Linked DNA regions of Geotalea uraniireducens. Each later gene encodes a partner of the first gene's protein in a complex. Links are inferred from orthologs where the notes say so. Each region holds a gene or a part of one and is shown on either strand. Other genes may lie near its edges. The genes, in order: rny and pfkA.

Evidence for each region.
Region 2: rny (region 1) and pfkA share a complex: the UniProt entries of both Bacillus subtilis proteins name them as parts of the possible RNA degradosome complex. The link is inferred for Geotalea uraniireducens from one-to-one orthologs.

What each region holds. Positions count from the first base shown.
Region 1 is NZ_AP027151.1:1,403,157-1,407,197, forward strand. What follows is about bases 1-2,831. They hold rny (ribonuclease Y), read left to right. Parts: upstream 1-550; coding sequence 551-2,113; downstream 2,114-2,831. Other genes in these bases: QMN23_RS06500 (5-formyltetrahydrofolate cyclo-ligase), read left to right, coding at 1-524; QMN23_RS06510 (TIGR00282 family metallophosphoesterase), read left to right, coding at 2,103-2,831. In the rest of the region: more of QMN23_RS06510, read left to right, coding at 2,832-2,888; tyrS (tyrosine--tRNA ligase), read left to right, coding at 2,909-4,041. UniProt on the Bacillus subtilis protein: Endoribonuclease that initiates mRNA decay. Initiates the decay of all SAM-dependent riboswitches, such as yitJ riboswitch. Involved in processing of the gapA operon mRNA, it cleaves between cggR and gapA.
Region 2 is NZ_AP027151.1:2,863,504-2,872,046, reverse strand. Bases 3,196-6,034 are described here. They hold pfkA (6-phosphofructokinase), read right to left. Parts: upstream 5,176-6,034; coding sequence 4,216-5,175; downstream 3,196-4,215. Other genes in these bases: QMN23_RS13425 (replication-associated recombination protein A), read right to left, coding at 5,228-6,034; QMN23_RS13435 (response regulator), read left to right, coding at 3,654-4,205; QMN23_RS13440 (ATPase, T2SS/T4P/T4SS family), read left to right, coding at 3,196-3,657. In the rest of the region: QMN23_RS13445 (sensor histidine kinase), read left to right, coding at 1-1,207; more of QMN23_RS13440, read left to right, coding at 1,210-3,195; more of QMN23_RS13425, read right to left, coding at 6,035-6,547; QMN23_RS13420 (glycogen/starch/alpha-glucan phosphorylase), read right to left, coding at 6,568-8,543. UniProt on the Bacillus subtilis protein: Catalyzes the phosphorylation of D-fructose 6-phosphate to fructose 1,6-bisphosphate by ATP, the first committing step of glycolysis.

The DNA.
Region 1 (4,041 bases):
GGAAGCAGCATTCGGCCGGGGAGCTTGCCGAGGCGGGGGATCGCATTCAGCTGACGCTCATTGCATCTCCCGAATTCCGGGCGGCGCAGGTGGTTGCCCTCTATGCGCCGATTCATGGAGAAGTGGCTACGGACAAAGTGATGGCTGCGGCACTCGCGGCCGGGAAGACAGTGCTTTTCCCGGCTGTCTGCGATGACAGTCTCCGCTTCGTGGCGGTTGCCGATCATGGTCAACTGCAGCCGGGAGCTTACGGTATCCCGGAGCCTTGCCCGACTGAGGGCGTTGTGCCGGTGGAATGTGCCGATCTCGTCGTGGTGCCGGGCGTGGCGTTTGATCTCGGCGGCCGCCGGGTCGGTTATGGCAAGGGGTATTACGACCGTGCCGTGCATCATCTCGAAGGGCAGGGGAGGCTCGTCGCTTTCTGTTACGATTTTCAGCTTGTGGCGGAAATTGCCGGCGAGCCCCATGATGTGGCTGTAGATCGAATCATCACCGAGACACGGATTATCCGGCCGCTCGGTTAGAATATACCAGGGGAGGTATCAAAGCATTGAAGATAGAACTGGCAATCACCTTTATTGTTGTTGCGGCGGCGATCGGTTTTTTTGTCGGGAATTTTTTGCGGAAGAGGCTTTCCGATGCGCTTGTCAGCAAAGCGGAAGATCATGCCTCCAGAATCGTCGATGATGCAAAGCGTGAAGCGGAAACGATAACAAAGGAAGCGGCCCTGCAGGCGAAGGATGCCGAGTACGAGGCCAAGGCTGAATTCGAGCGGGAAACCAAGGAAAAACGCAAAGACCTCCAGGCGTTGGAGAAGCGGTTGCAACAGAAAGAAGAGAATCTTGACAAAAAGATGAATCTCTTCGACCAGCGTGACGCCGATATGGCGAAAAAAGAGCAATCGCTGTACGCCCGGGAACAATCCCTTGCGCAGAAGGAGGAAAAGCTCGACGGTCTTGTTGCCGAACAGCGGGAAAAGCTGGAGACCATTTCCGGGATGACCTCTTCCGAAGCCAAGAAGCTCCTCATGGAAACCATGGAGAGCGAGGCCAAACTTGATGCCGCCAAGCGGATCAAGGCCATTGAGGAAGAGGCACGGGAAACCGCCGACAAGAAATCGAAGGAAATCATGGCGCTGGCCATCCAGCGGTATGCCGGCGAATATGTGGCGGAGAAGACGGTTTCGGTCGTGGCGCTTCCTTCCGACGAGATGAAAGGTCGGATCATCGGCCGCGAGGGTCGGAATATCCGGGCACTCGAAGCGGCGACCGGCATCGATCTGATCATCGACGATACTCCGGAAGCGGTTATCCTTTCCGGTTTCAATCCGGTCAGACGGGAGGTTGCCAAGATTGCCCTGGAGAAACTCATTTCCGACGGGCGGATCCATCCGGGGCGGATCGAAGAGGTGGTTGCCAAGGCCGAGGAAGAAGTTGAGCAGGTGATCAAGGAGGCCGGCGACCAGGCGGCCTTTGATCTGGGTGTTCACGGTATCCATCCGGAAATCCTCAAGCTGATCGGCCGGCTCAAATACCGGACATCCTACAGTCAGAACGTCTACCAGCATTCCCTTGAAGTCGCCTTCCTTTGCGGTATTATGGCCGCCGAGCTCGGCGTTAACGTCAAGCAGGCGAAGCGGGCCGGACTGCTGCACGATCTCGGCAAGGCTGTTGACCATGAGGTCGAAGGGTCCCACGCGGTGATCGGCGCCGAGCTGGCGCGGAAGTACGGCGAATCGCCCAAGATCGTCCACGCGATCATGGCGCATCACGAAGACGAGAAACCGAACTCGGTGCTGGCGGTGCTGGTCCAGGCGGCGGACGCCCTTTCCGGAGCCCGTCCCGGCGCACGGCGGGAAATGATGGAGACCTACGTCAAGCGGCTTGAAGATCTGGAGCGGATCGCCAGTTCTTTCGGCGGCGTAAGCAATTCGTTTGCCATTCAGGCCGGGCGCGAGATCCGGGTCATGGTTGCCAGCGAGGACGTCTCCGACGAACGGGCAGTGGTACTGGCTAAGGATATTGCGAAAAAGATCGAAGCGGAAATGACCTACCCCGGGCAGATCAAAGTAAACGTCATTCGGGAAACCAGAGCCATCGAGTATGCCCGTTAAGCTGCTCTTTATCGGCGATATCATTGGTAGCCCTGGCCGGCAGGCTGTCGGACGTGAACTCCATCGGTTGGTCGACCGTTATCAGCTCGACCTGGTGATTGCCAACGGAGAAAATTCGGCCGGCGGGTTCGGTGTCACCGAAGAGACCGCCAAAGAGCTTTTTGGCTTGGGGGTCAACGTCTTGACCAGCGGCAACCATATCTGGGACAAGAAGGAGTCGGTTCCTTACATCCGTCGTGAAGAGCGGCTGATCAGACCGGCCAATTATCCCCCAGAGACGGCCGGCCGGGGGAGTGTCGTCGTCCGGACGGCCGGCGGGGTCAAGGTCGGGGTCCTGAACCTGGAGGGGCGGGTGTTCATGAATAACCTCGACTGCCCTTTTCGTTGTGCCGATTATGAGGTCGACCGCCTCAGGCAGGAAACGAACATAATTCTGGTGGATTTCCATGCCGAGGCGACCTCGGAGAAGATCGCCCTCGGTTGGTACCTGGACGGTAAGGTGAGCGCTGTTATCGGTACTCATACCCATGTACAGACCGCCGATGAGCGGATTTTTCCCGGCGGCACGGCGTATCTCACCGACGCAGGAATGACCGGCAGTTTCGATTCGGTCATCGGGATCAAAAAAGAGCTGGCGATGGAGAAGTTTCTTACCCAGATTCCTGTCCGCTTTGAGGTAGCCAAGAAAGATGTTCGGTTGAACGGCGTCGTTGTTGAAGTCGACGAAACGACCGGCAAGGCGCTGGCGATCGAGCGGGTATCAATTTCGTGTTGATGAGGAGGGCGTAACACGTGATGTCAGTTGCGGAGCAGATGGCAATCATCAAGAGGGGGGCGGTTGAAATCCTTCTTGAAAACGAGTTGGAACAGAAGCTTGAAAAATCGCTTAAAACCGGTGTGCCGCTCAAAATCAAGGCAGGCTTCGATCCGACTGCGCCGGACCTTCATCTCGGCCATACGGTGCTCCTCCACAAGCTCCGCCAGTTTCAGCAGCTCGGCCACCAGGTATACTTTCTGATCGGTGACTTTACCGGCATGATCGGCGACCCGACCGGCAAATCGGAAACACGCAAGGCGCTTACCCGTGAGGACGTGTTGGCAAATGCCGAAACTTACAAAGAACAAGTTTTCAAGATTCTCGACCCGGACAATACTAGGGTCGTGTTCAATTCGGACTGGCTGGCCAAGCTGAACGCCTCCGACATGATTACCCTGGCGGCAAAATACACCGTTGCCCGCATGCTCGAACGGGATGACTTCGGCAAGCGTTTTGCGAATCAGCTGCCGATCAGTATTCACGAATTCCTCTACCCGCTCATCCAGGGGTATGATTCCGTAGCCCTCACGGCCGATGTCGAGCTTGGCGGTACCGACCAGAAATTCAATCTGCTTGTCGGCCGCGAACTGCAGCGCGAATGGGGACAGGCGCCGCAAACAGTTATTACGATGCCGCTGCTCGAGGGGCTGGACGGTGTCAACAAGATGAGCAAGTCGTTGGGGAACTACATCGGGATCAATGAGCCGGCCGAGGAGATGTTTGGCAAGGTGATGTCAATCTCCGACGAGTTGATGCTTCGTTACTATGAGTTGCTCAGTGATATGTCCATCGCCGACCTGGAGCGCCTCAAGGCCGGTCTCAAGGCGGGTGAGCTCCATCCGATGGAGGTCAAAAAGCAGCTGGGACGTGAAATCGTTGCCCGGTATCATGGCCAGTCGGCAGCGCAAACAGCCGAGGAGGCCTTTGTCCGGCGGTTCCGCGATAATCAGATCCCTGAAGATATGCCAGTCGTCACCCTGGCGGCGACAGCCGGCGCCACCCAGCTGTTCCGTGTTTTGGCCGAAGCAGCGCTGGTGAAGTCCAACAGTGAGGGGCGCCGGGCAATCCAGCAGGGAGGGGTGAAGGTCAACGGCGAAAAGGTGGCTGACGA
Region 2 (8,543 bases), 1.5 Mb from region 1 along the record:
CAGCGCCGTGCGGGGCGGGGCAAGCGGGGCGCTCTTGATCGACGATGCCGGCGAGGTGCTCTGGTTCGGCGATACGGGCTTGGCGAAACTTCCGGCGGCAGGGGGCGGGGTGCTCGTCGAGCGGCGGCCGCTGCTCCTCGAGGGCGAGCCGGTCGGCTCACTAGTGCTGCTGGGGGGGGCCGGACGGGAGGCGTACCTGCGGACGGTTGCCGACCTTTTGGCTGAAGCCCTGCAGATCCTGGTGAATGCCAGTCTGAAGCGGATGTTGACCACCGAGATGCATACGGTGGTGGTTAACCAGTCCTATGAAGAGCTGGTGGCGATCAACCGGGAACTGGCGGCCTCCGAGGCCCGCTACCGGGAGCTGGCGGCCAGCCTGGAGGTGAAGGTTCGGGAACGGACGGAAGAGCTGCGCCAGACCTATGCCAAGCTGCTGCAGCGGGAGAAGATGGCCTCGGTCGGCCAACTGGCCGCCGGCGTTGCCCATGAAATCAACAACCCGCTCGGCTTTATCACCAGCAATCTCCACAGTCTCACCAAGTATGCCGACCGGCTGCGGGAGATGCTCGAATTCTCCCGCCTGCTGTTGGCGCGGGACGAGGAGGAACTGGCCCGTTTCCGCCGCAAGTGGCAGGATTTGCGCCTCGATTTCATCATGGGGGATCTCGATGAGTTGCTGCGGCAGAGCCTTGGCGGTGCCGAGCGGGTGAAGACCATCGTCAGCGATCTGAAAGGCTTTTCCCATGTCGACGATGCGGAAATCATGACGGTCGACGTCAACGAGGAACTCGACCGGACGCTGAACGTCCTGATCCACGAAATCCCGCCGGGGACCGAGATCGTTCGGGAATACCGGCCACTGCCGCCGTTCCTCTGTGCGCCGGCGCTGCTCTGCCAGGCTTTGCTGAACATCATCCGCAACGCCTGCGAGGCCCGCCGGGAGGGGCTGCGGCTGACCGTCGCCACCGCCGGCGACGACCACGCCATCACGGTGCGGATTGCCGACAACGGCCCCGGGGTCCCCGAGCCGATCAGGGGGCGGATCTTCGAGCCGTTTTTCACCACCAAGGAGGTCGGGAAGGGGACCGGCATGGGGCTGGCGGTGGTTTACGATATCAGCAATGAACTGGGGGGAAGCGTCGAGCTGCTCTCGCCGCCGGACGGCGGTGCCTGCTTCGTCATGACGCTGCCGCTCCGGAGGAGTTGACCATGTCACGATATGCGGAACTGTTCAAGGCGGTGGGGCGCAGCGACGGCATGAATATCGCCGGCGACGACGTAGTCGATACCGAGCCCGATGAGACGGGCGGCGGCTTTACCCTTCTGTTCGTCGATGACGAGGAAGGGGTGCTGAAGGCGCTGCGGCGGATCTTCCTCGAAGAGAACTACGAGATCCTGACCGCCACCGCCGCCGACAAGGCCCTGGAAATCATGGAGCGGCAACCGGTCCACCTGGTCATTTCCGACCACCGGATGCCGGGGATGACGGGCGCCGAATTCCTCAAGGAAGTGCGCACCCGCTGGCCGGAGACGATCCGGATCATGCTGACCGGTTATGCCGACGTCCAGTCGATCATGGGCGCGGTGAAGGACGGGGCGGTCTACAAATTCATCACCAAGCCGTGGAACGATGAGGATCTGCGGCTGACGGTCAGCCTGGCCCTCCAGCAGTACGTGCTGTTGCGGGAGAACCGCAAGCTGAAGGAGGTTGCCCGTCGGCAACAGCTGAAGATCAAAAACTACGCCGGCCTGTTCGACAAGAGTCGCGGACTGATGGGGAACATCCTCGTCAACGAGGGGGTCATCAGCGGCGCCGACCTGGAACGGGCGAACGACAGCCTGCAACCCGACGAGTTCTTCGGCGACGTCCTGGTGCGGCTCGGCCTGGCGACGGAAGCGCAAATCCTCAAGGCGTTGCAGGCAAATCTCCACATCGAGCCGATCGATCTGCGGGAGGCGGCGATCTCGGCGGCTGCCGTCCGCTCGCTTCCCCGTGACCTTTGCGAGCGGAGCCGGCTGATTCCGGTCCGCCTTGAGGGGGGGCAGCTGACCATCGCCATGGCCGATCCGTCGGATATCCTCCTCTGCGACAACATCGCCATGGTCACCGGGCTGAAAGTGGTGCCGCTTTTGGCCGCCGGCTCGGAGATCGCCGCTCAGCTTCGGCGTTGTTACAGCGAAGGACCGGCGGGTGGTGACGGGCTCGACGAACTGGGCGAGCTCGAACCGCTGGACGAGATCGACATCGTTCTCGAAGAGGATGAGAAGGAGGTCAGCGTCGACGAACTGATCGGCTCGTCAAAGGTGCCGCCGATCATCCGCATCGTCAACGCGATCATTTCCGAGGCGATCCGCTACAAGGCGAGCGACATCCATGTTGAGCCGAAGACCAAGTACACGATCATCCGTTACCGGATCGACGGCATGCTGCATACCAAGTTGCGGATTCCTCCCGATCTCCACGCCGCAGTGGTGTCGCGGATCAAGATTCTCTCCAAGATGGACATCGCCGAGCGGCGCCGTCCCCAGGACGGGCGGATTACGGTCAAGTCGGGGACGCGGATCGTCGACCTGCGGGTCTCGTCGCTGCCGACCATCAACGGCGAAAAGATGGTATTGCGCATCCTCGACAAGAGCGGGGCGGTCAAGCGTCTCGAAGAACTGGGGGTGCTTCCCGACGATCTGAAGAAGATCGGTGCCATCAGCCGCAAGCCCCAGGGGGTGATCATCGCCACCGGCCCGACCGGCAGCGGCAAGACCACCATGCTCTACTCTCTGCTGTCGACCATGCTGCAGAGCAGCAAAAACTTCGAAACCATCGAGGAACCGGTCGAATATTTCGTCGAAGAGGCGAACCAGGTGTCGGTGCGGGACAAGATCGGCCTGACCTTCTCCCAGGTGCTCCGTGCCACCCTTCGCCAGGACCCGGACGTGATCCTGGTCGGGGAGGTCCGGGACTTCGATACCGCCGATGTGGCCTTCAAGGCGTCGCTGACCGGTCACATGGTGTTGACGACCCTCCATACCAACAACTCGGTGGCCTCGATCACCCGGCTGATGGATATGGGGATCAAGCCGTACATCATCGCCTCGGCTCTCGAAGGGATCATCGCCCAGCGGTTGGTCCGCCGCGTCTGCGACCATTGCCGCACCGCCGTCCCCCCCGATGTGGAGCTGACCACCCTGCTCCGTATCCCGCCGGGATACCTCGGCCATGAAATCTATGTGGGGAAAGGGTGCGACAAGTGCAACCAGACCGGCTACCTCGGTCGGACCGGGGTGTTCGAGATTTTCGTCATGAACGACGATTTCCGTCATTTCATCAGCAGCAACTACAAAGAGTCGGAACTGTTGCAGATGGCCCGGGCGACCGGGATGCGGACCCTGATCGAGGACGGGATGGAAAAGGTCCGGCGGGGGGAGACGACCTTGGAGGAGCTGGTGCGGGTGATCGGTCCGCAGATCGGTTACGAGCGCCAGTGCCTCGGCTGTAATCGGATTATCGACGCCAAGTTCCTCTTCTGCCCCCACTGCGGCGACGTCCGTCACGACGTCTGCCAGCAGTGCCGGATGCCGCTGGAGAGTGACTGGCTGGTCTGCCCGTTCTGCGGGACGAAACCGGCCGACGACTGTATCGCGCTGACGGAGGAGATATGAACCGGAAACTTTTGCTGGTGGACGACGAGCCGCAGATCATCGCGGCATTGCAACGGACGCTCGTTGACGAGCCGTTCGAGATTTTTACGGCCGGCAATGGCGAGGAAGGGCTGGCGGTCATGGAGCAGCACCGGCCGGCGGTGGTTATTTCCGACGAACGGATGCCCGGCATGGGAGGAGCCGAATTTCTGGCCGAGGTGCGGCAACGATATCCGGAGACGGTGCGGCTGATGCTGACCGGCCATGCCAGCCTCGAAGCGACGATCAACGCGGTCAACCGGGGGGAGATTTACCGCTTCTTCACCAAGCCGTGGGATAGCCTCGAACTGCAGCTGGCGTTGCGCGCCGCTTTCGAGAAACACGCCCTGGAGGAGGAGAATCGCCGGCTCCTCCGGACGGTACGGCGCCAGTCCCGGGAGTTAAAGCTACTGGAAGAGAAATACCCCGGCATTACGGTGGCCGAACGGGACGAGGCCGGGGTCTTCGTCCTTCCCGACTTGTCGGACGAGGAACTGGCCGCCGCCATCGAGCGGTGCAACCGGAGCTAGCGGCCCGCCATCAAATACCGAGGACTTCCGCCAGTCGCAGCACTTCGTCCTGTGGGCGCTTTTCCCCCCTGATGACATCTTCCAGGGGGGTGGCGAGGATGGCGTTGCAGGAGAGGCCGACCATCATCCCCTGCTGTCCGGAGATAAGCAGTTCAACGGCCTTCTTGCCGAACCGGCTCGCCAGCAGCCGGTCGAAGACCGTCGGCGCGCCGCCCCGCTGGTAGTGACCGAGGACGGTCACCCGGGTTTCGAAGCCGATGGCATCCTTGATGCTATGGGCGACCTCCTGGGCGTGGCCGGCCCCCTCGGCGAGGATGATGATCGCGTTGTCCCGGCCCTCTTCGTAACGGCAGCGCAGTTGCTGGCAGATTTCGGCCAGATCGAATTCCCGCTCCGGCACCAGCGCGTATTCGGCACCGGTGGCGATGGCGGCGACGCTGGCCAGGTAGCCGGAATTGCGTCCCATCACCTCGATGACGAAGGCGCGGGCGTGGGAACTGGCGGTGTCCTTTATGCAGTCGACGGCGTAGATGATGTTGTTCAGCGCCGTGTCGACGCCGAGGGCCATGTCGGTATAGGGGATATCGTTGTCGATGCTGGCCGGGATGCCGATGACCGGATAGCCGAGCCGATGGAGGGCGAGCGCCCCGCAGAGGGAGCCGTCGCCGCCGAGAATCACCAGCCCGTCGACCCCCATGGCGCGGAGAGCCGCTACCGCCTGCTCTTGCCCCTCTGTCGTGCGGAACTCGGCGGAACGGGCCGACTGGAGGAAGGTCCCCCCCCGGTGAAGGATATTGGAGACCGCCCGACTGTCGAGCTGGATACAGTCGCCCTTCATCAGCCCCGCGTAGCCCTTGCGGAAACCGACGACTTCGAGGTTCAGGCGGAGCGCGGTCCGGACCGCCGCCCGGATGGTGGCGTTCATGCCGGAACAGTCACCGCCGCTGGTAAGAATCCCGATCTTCTTCATGGTCTCTTCCTTTCCGACACCGGGTCCAGGGGAGCCCGAGGAATGCTGATACCTATTGTTCCGCCTCTTCCCTGGCGCGCAGCCAGTCGAGCCGTTCCTTGATCGTCTTCTCGTAGCCCCGCCCGGTCGGTTCGTAGAACCGCTTTCCCTGCAACCGCTCCGGCAGGTAATCCTGCACGGCGAAGCCTTCCTGGTAATCGTGGGCATACTTGTAGCCCTGGTGATAGCCCAGCTCCTTCATCAGCTTGGTCGGCGCATTGCGAATGTGGAGCGGTACCGGGAGCGCTCCGCTTTTCCGTACCTCCGCCAGGGCGGCGTCGATGCCGACGTACGACGCGTTCGACTTGGGGGCAGTGGCGAGATAGGTAACCGCCTGCCCCATGATGATCCGCCCTTCCGGCATGCCTACCAGTTGGAACCCCTGCAGCGCGGCAATGGCGACCTGTAGTGCCCGGGGATCGGCGTTACCGATGTCTTCGCTGGCCAGGATTACCATCCGCCGGAGGATGAACAGCGGGTCTTCGCCCGCCTCGATCATCCGCGCCAGCCAGTAGAGCGCCCCATCCGGATCGCTGCCGCGCATCGATTTGATGAAGGCCGAGATGACGTTGTAGTGTTCTTCTCCCCCCTTGTCGTAGAGGAGCGGTTTTTTCTGGACCGCCTCGCGGACCGTCTCCAGGTCGATGATCCCGTTTTGGGCCAAGCGGACCGCGGTCTCCAGGGTGTTGAGGGCAACCCGGCCATCCCCCCCCGCCTGCTCGGCAATGTAGGCAATTGCCTCGTCGTCGGCCCTCAGTTCCCGCTCGCCCAGCCCCCGCTCCCGGTCGGCGAGGGCATGGCGGAGGATCTTTTCCACGTCGTCGTCGGCCAGCGGGGAGAGAACCAGCACCTTGCAGCGGGAGAGCAGCGGCGCGATAACTTCGAAAGAAGGGTTCTCGGTCGTGGCGCCGATGATGGTGAAGGTTCCCCGCTCCACATAGGGCAGAAAGGCGTCCTGCTGGGTTTTGTTGAAGCGGTGGATCTCGTCGACGAACAGGATGGTGTTTTTCCCGTGGTACTTGCGCGCCTCTTCCGCTTCCTTGACCAGTTCCCGAATCTCCTTAACCCCGGAGAGGATGGCCGAGAAAAAAATGAAGTGGGACTTGGTCGCGTTGGCGATTACCCGGGCGAGGGTGGTCTTGCCGGAGCCGGGCGGCCCCCAGAAAATGAGGGAGGTCAGGGTGTCCGACTCGATCAGCCGGCGCAGCAGCTTCCCTTCACCGAGCAGGTGCTCCTGGCCGACGTACTCGTCGAGGGTGCGGGGGCGCATCCGTTCGGCGAGTGGGGCATCCTTGAGGGTTTCACTGGCGGCAGTCGTGTCGAAAAGATCCATGAATCGGTTTCCTGGCGGGGCTATTCCGCGGCGGCACTCTGCCGGTATTCCAGCACCGGATGGATTTCCATCCGCTCAACCCCCCAGATTTCCCGGGCGTAGTCGGCAATGGTCCGGTCGCTGGAGAATTTGCCTATCCCGGCGCAGTTGAGGATCGCCCGGCGCGCCCATTCGTCCTGGTTCAGGTAAAGGGCGCTCACTTCCTCCTGGCAGGCGATGTAAGAGGCGTAGTCCGCGAGGAGCATGTAATAGTCTCCCTGGTTGAGCAGGGTGTCGACGATGGGGCGGAACAGCTCCCGGTTGGTCGGCGAGAAAGTCCCTTCGGCGATCATGTTCAGTCCTTTTTTCAGCTCGGCATTGCGGTTGTAATAGTCGCGGGGTACGTACCCCTTGCGGCGCAGCTCCTCGACTTCCCCGGCGTTCATGCCGAAGATGAAGATGTTCTCCCGTCCCACTTCTTCCATGATCTCGATATTGGCGCCGTCGAGGGTGCCGATGGTCAGGGCGCCGTTGAGGGCGAATTTCATGTTGCCGGTTCCCGACGCTTCGGTGCCGGCAGTGGAAATCTGCTCCGACAGGTCGGCGGCAGGGAAGATCTTCTCCGCCAGCGAGACTCCGTAATTGGCGAGAAAGACCACCTTCAACCGGTCGCCGACCGCCGGATCGCCGTTGACCGTCTCGCCGACGGCGTTGATCAGCCGGACGATCAGCTTGGCGAGATAATAAGCGGGAGCGGCCTTGCCGCTGAAGATTATCGTGCGCGGCACCTGGTCCACCGCCGGATTTTCCTTGATCCGGTTGTAGAGTGTAATGACGTGGAGGATGTTCAGCAACTGCCGCTTGTATTCGTGAATCCGCTTTACCTGGCAGTCGAACATCGAGTCGATGTTGACCTCGATGCAATTGTGCTTGCGGATGTACTCGGCCAGCCGCTGTTTGTTCTGCCGCTTGACTTCCCGCCATTCGGCAACAAAGGCGGGATCGTCGATGAGGGGGCGGAGCTGCTGCAGCTGATAAAGGTCGGTGACCCAGCCCTCGCCGATGGCCTTGCCGATGAGCGCTGCCTGCCCCGGATTGGCACCTTTGAGCCAGCGGCGCTGGGTGATGCCGTTGGTCTTGTTGTTGAACCGTTCCGGGTACATTTCGTAGAAGTCGCGGAAAACGCTCTCTTTGAGGATTTCCGTATGCAGGGCGGCCACGCCGTTGACCGAGTGGCTGCCGACGATGGCCAGGTTGGCCATCCGCACCTTGCGTTCCCAGTGCTCTTCGATGAGCGACATCCGCTCCAGCTTGCCGATATCGCCGGGGAAACGACTGCGGACTTCGGCCAGAAAACGGTCGTTGATCTCGTAAATGAGCTGCAGGTGGCGGGGGAGGATCTGTTCGAAGAACCAGATCGGCCATTTTTCCAGCGCCTCGGGAAGAATCGTGTGATTGGTATAGGCGAAGGTCCTAGTGGTGATATCCCAGGCCGTTTGCCAGTCGAGGCGGAAATGATCGAGCAAAAGTCGCATCATTTCCGGAATCGCCAGGGCCGGATGGGTGTCGTTTAGCTGGATGGCGACCTTGTCGGGAAGTAGCCGCAGATCGTCGTGCATTTTCCGGAAACGGTAGATGACGTCGTGAAGGGTTGCCGAGGCGAGAAAATATTCCTGCTTGAAACGGAGTTCCTTCCCCTCCGGGACGTGGTCGGCGGGATAGAGGACCTTGGAGATATTTTCCGTCATCATTTTCTTTTCGACGGCGCGAATGTAGTTTCCTTCATTAAAGAAGGTGAGGTCGAATTCACGGGTCGATTTGGCGGTCCAGAGCCGCATCGTGTTGACGGTGTTGGTGCCGTAGCCGGGAATCGGCGTGTCGTAGGCCATCGCCATGACGTCGTCGGTATCGATCCAGTCGAAGATGCTGTTCGCCTCGCCGTCCTTTCGCTCGACTACCCGGCCGTTGAATTTGATGACGTGCAGATGCTCCTGCCGGTCCATTTCCCATGGGTTCC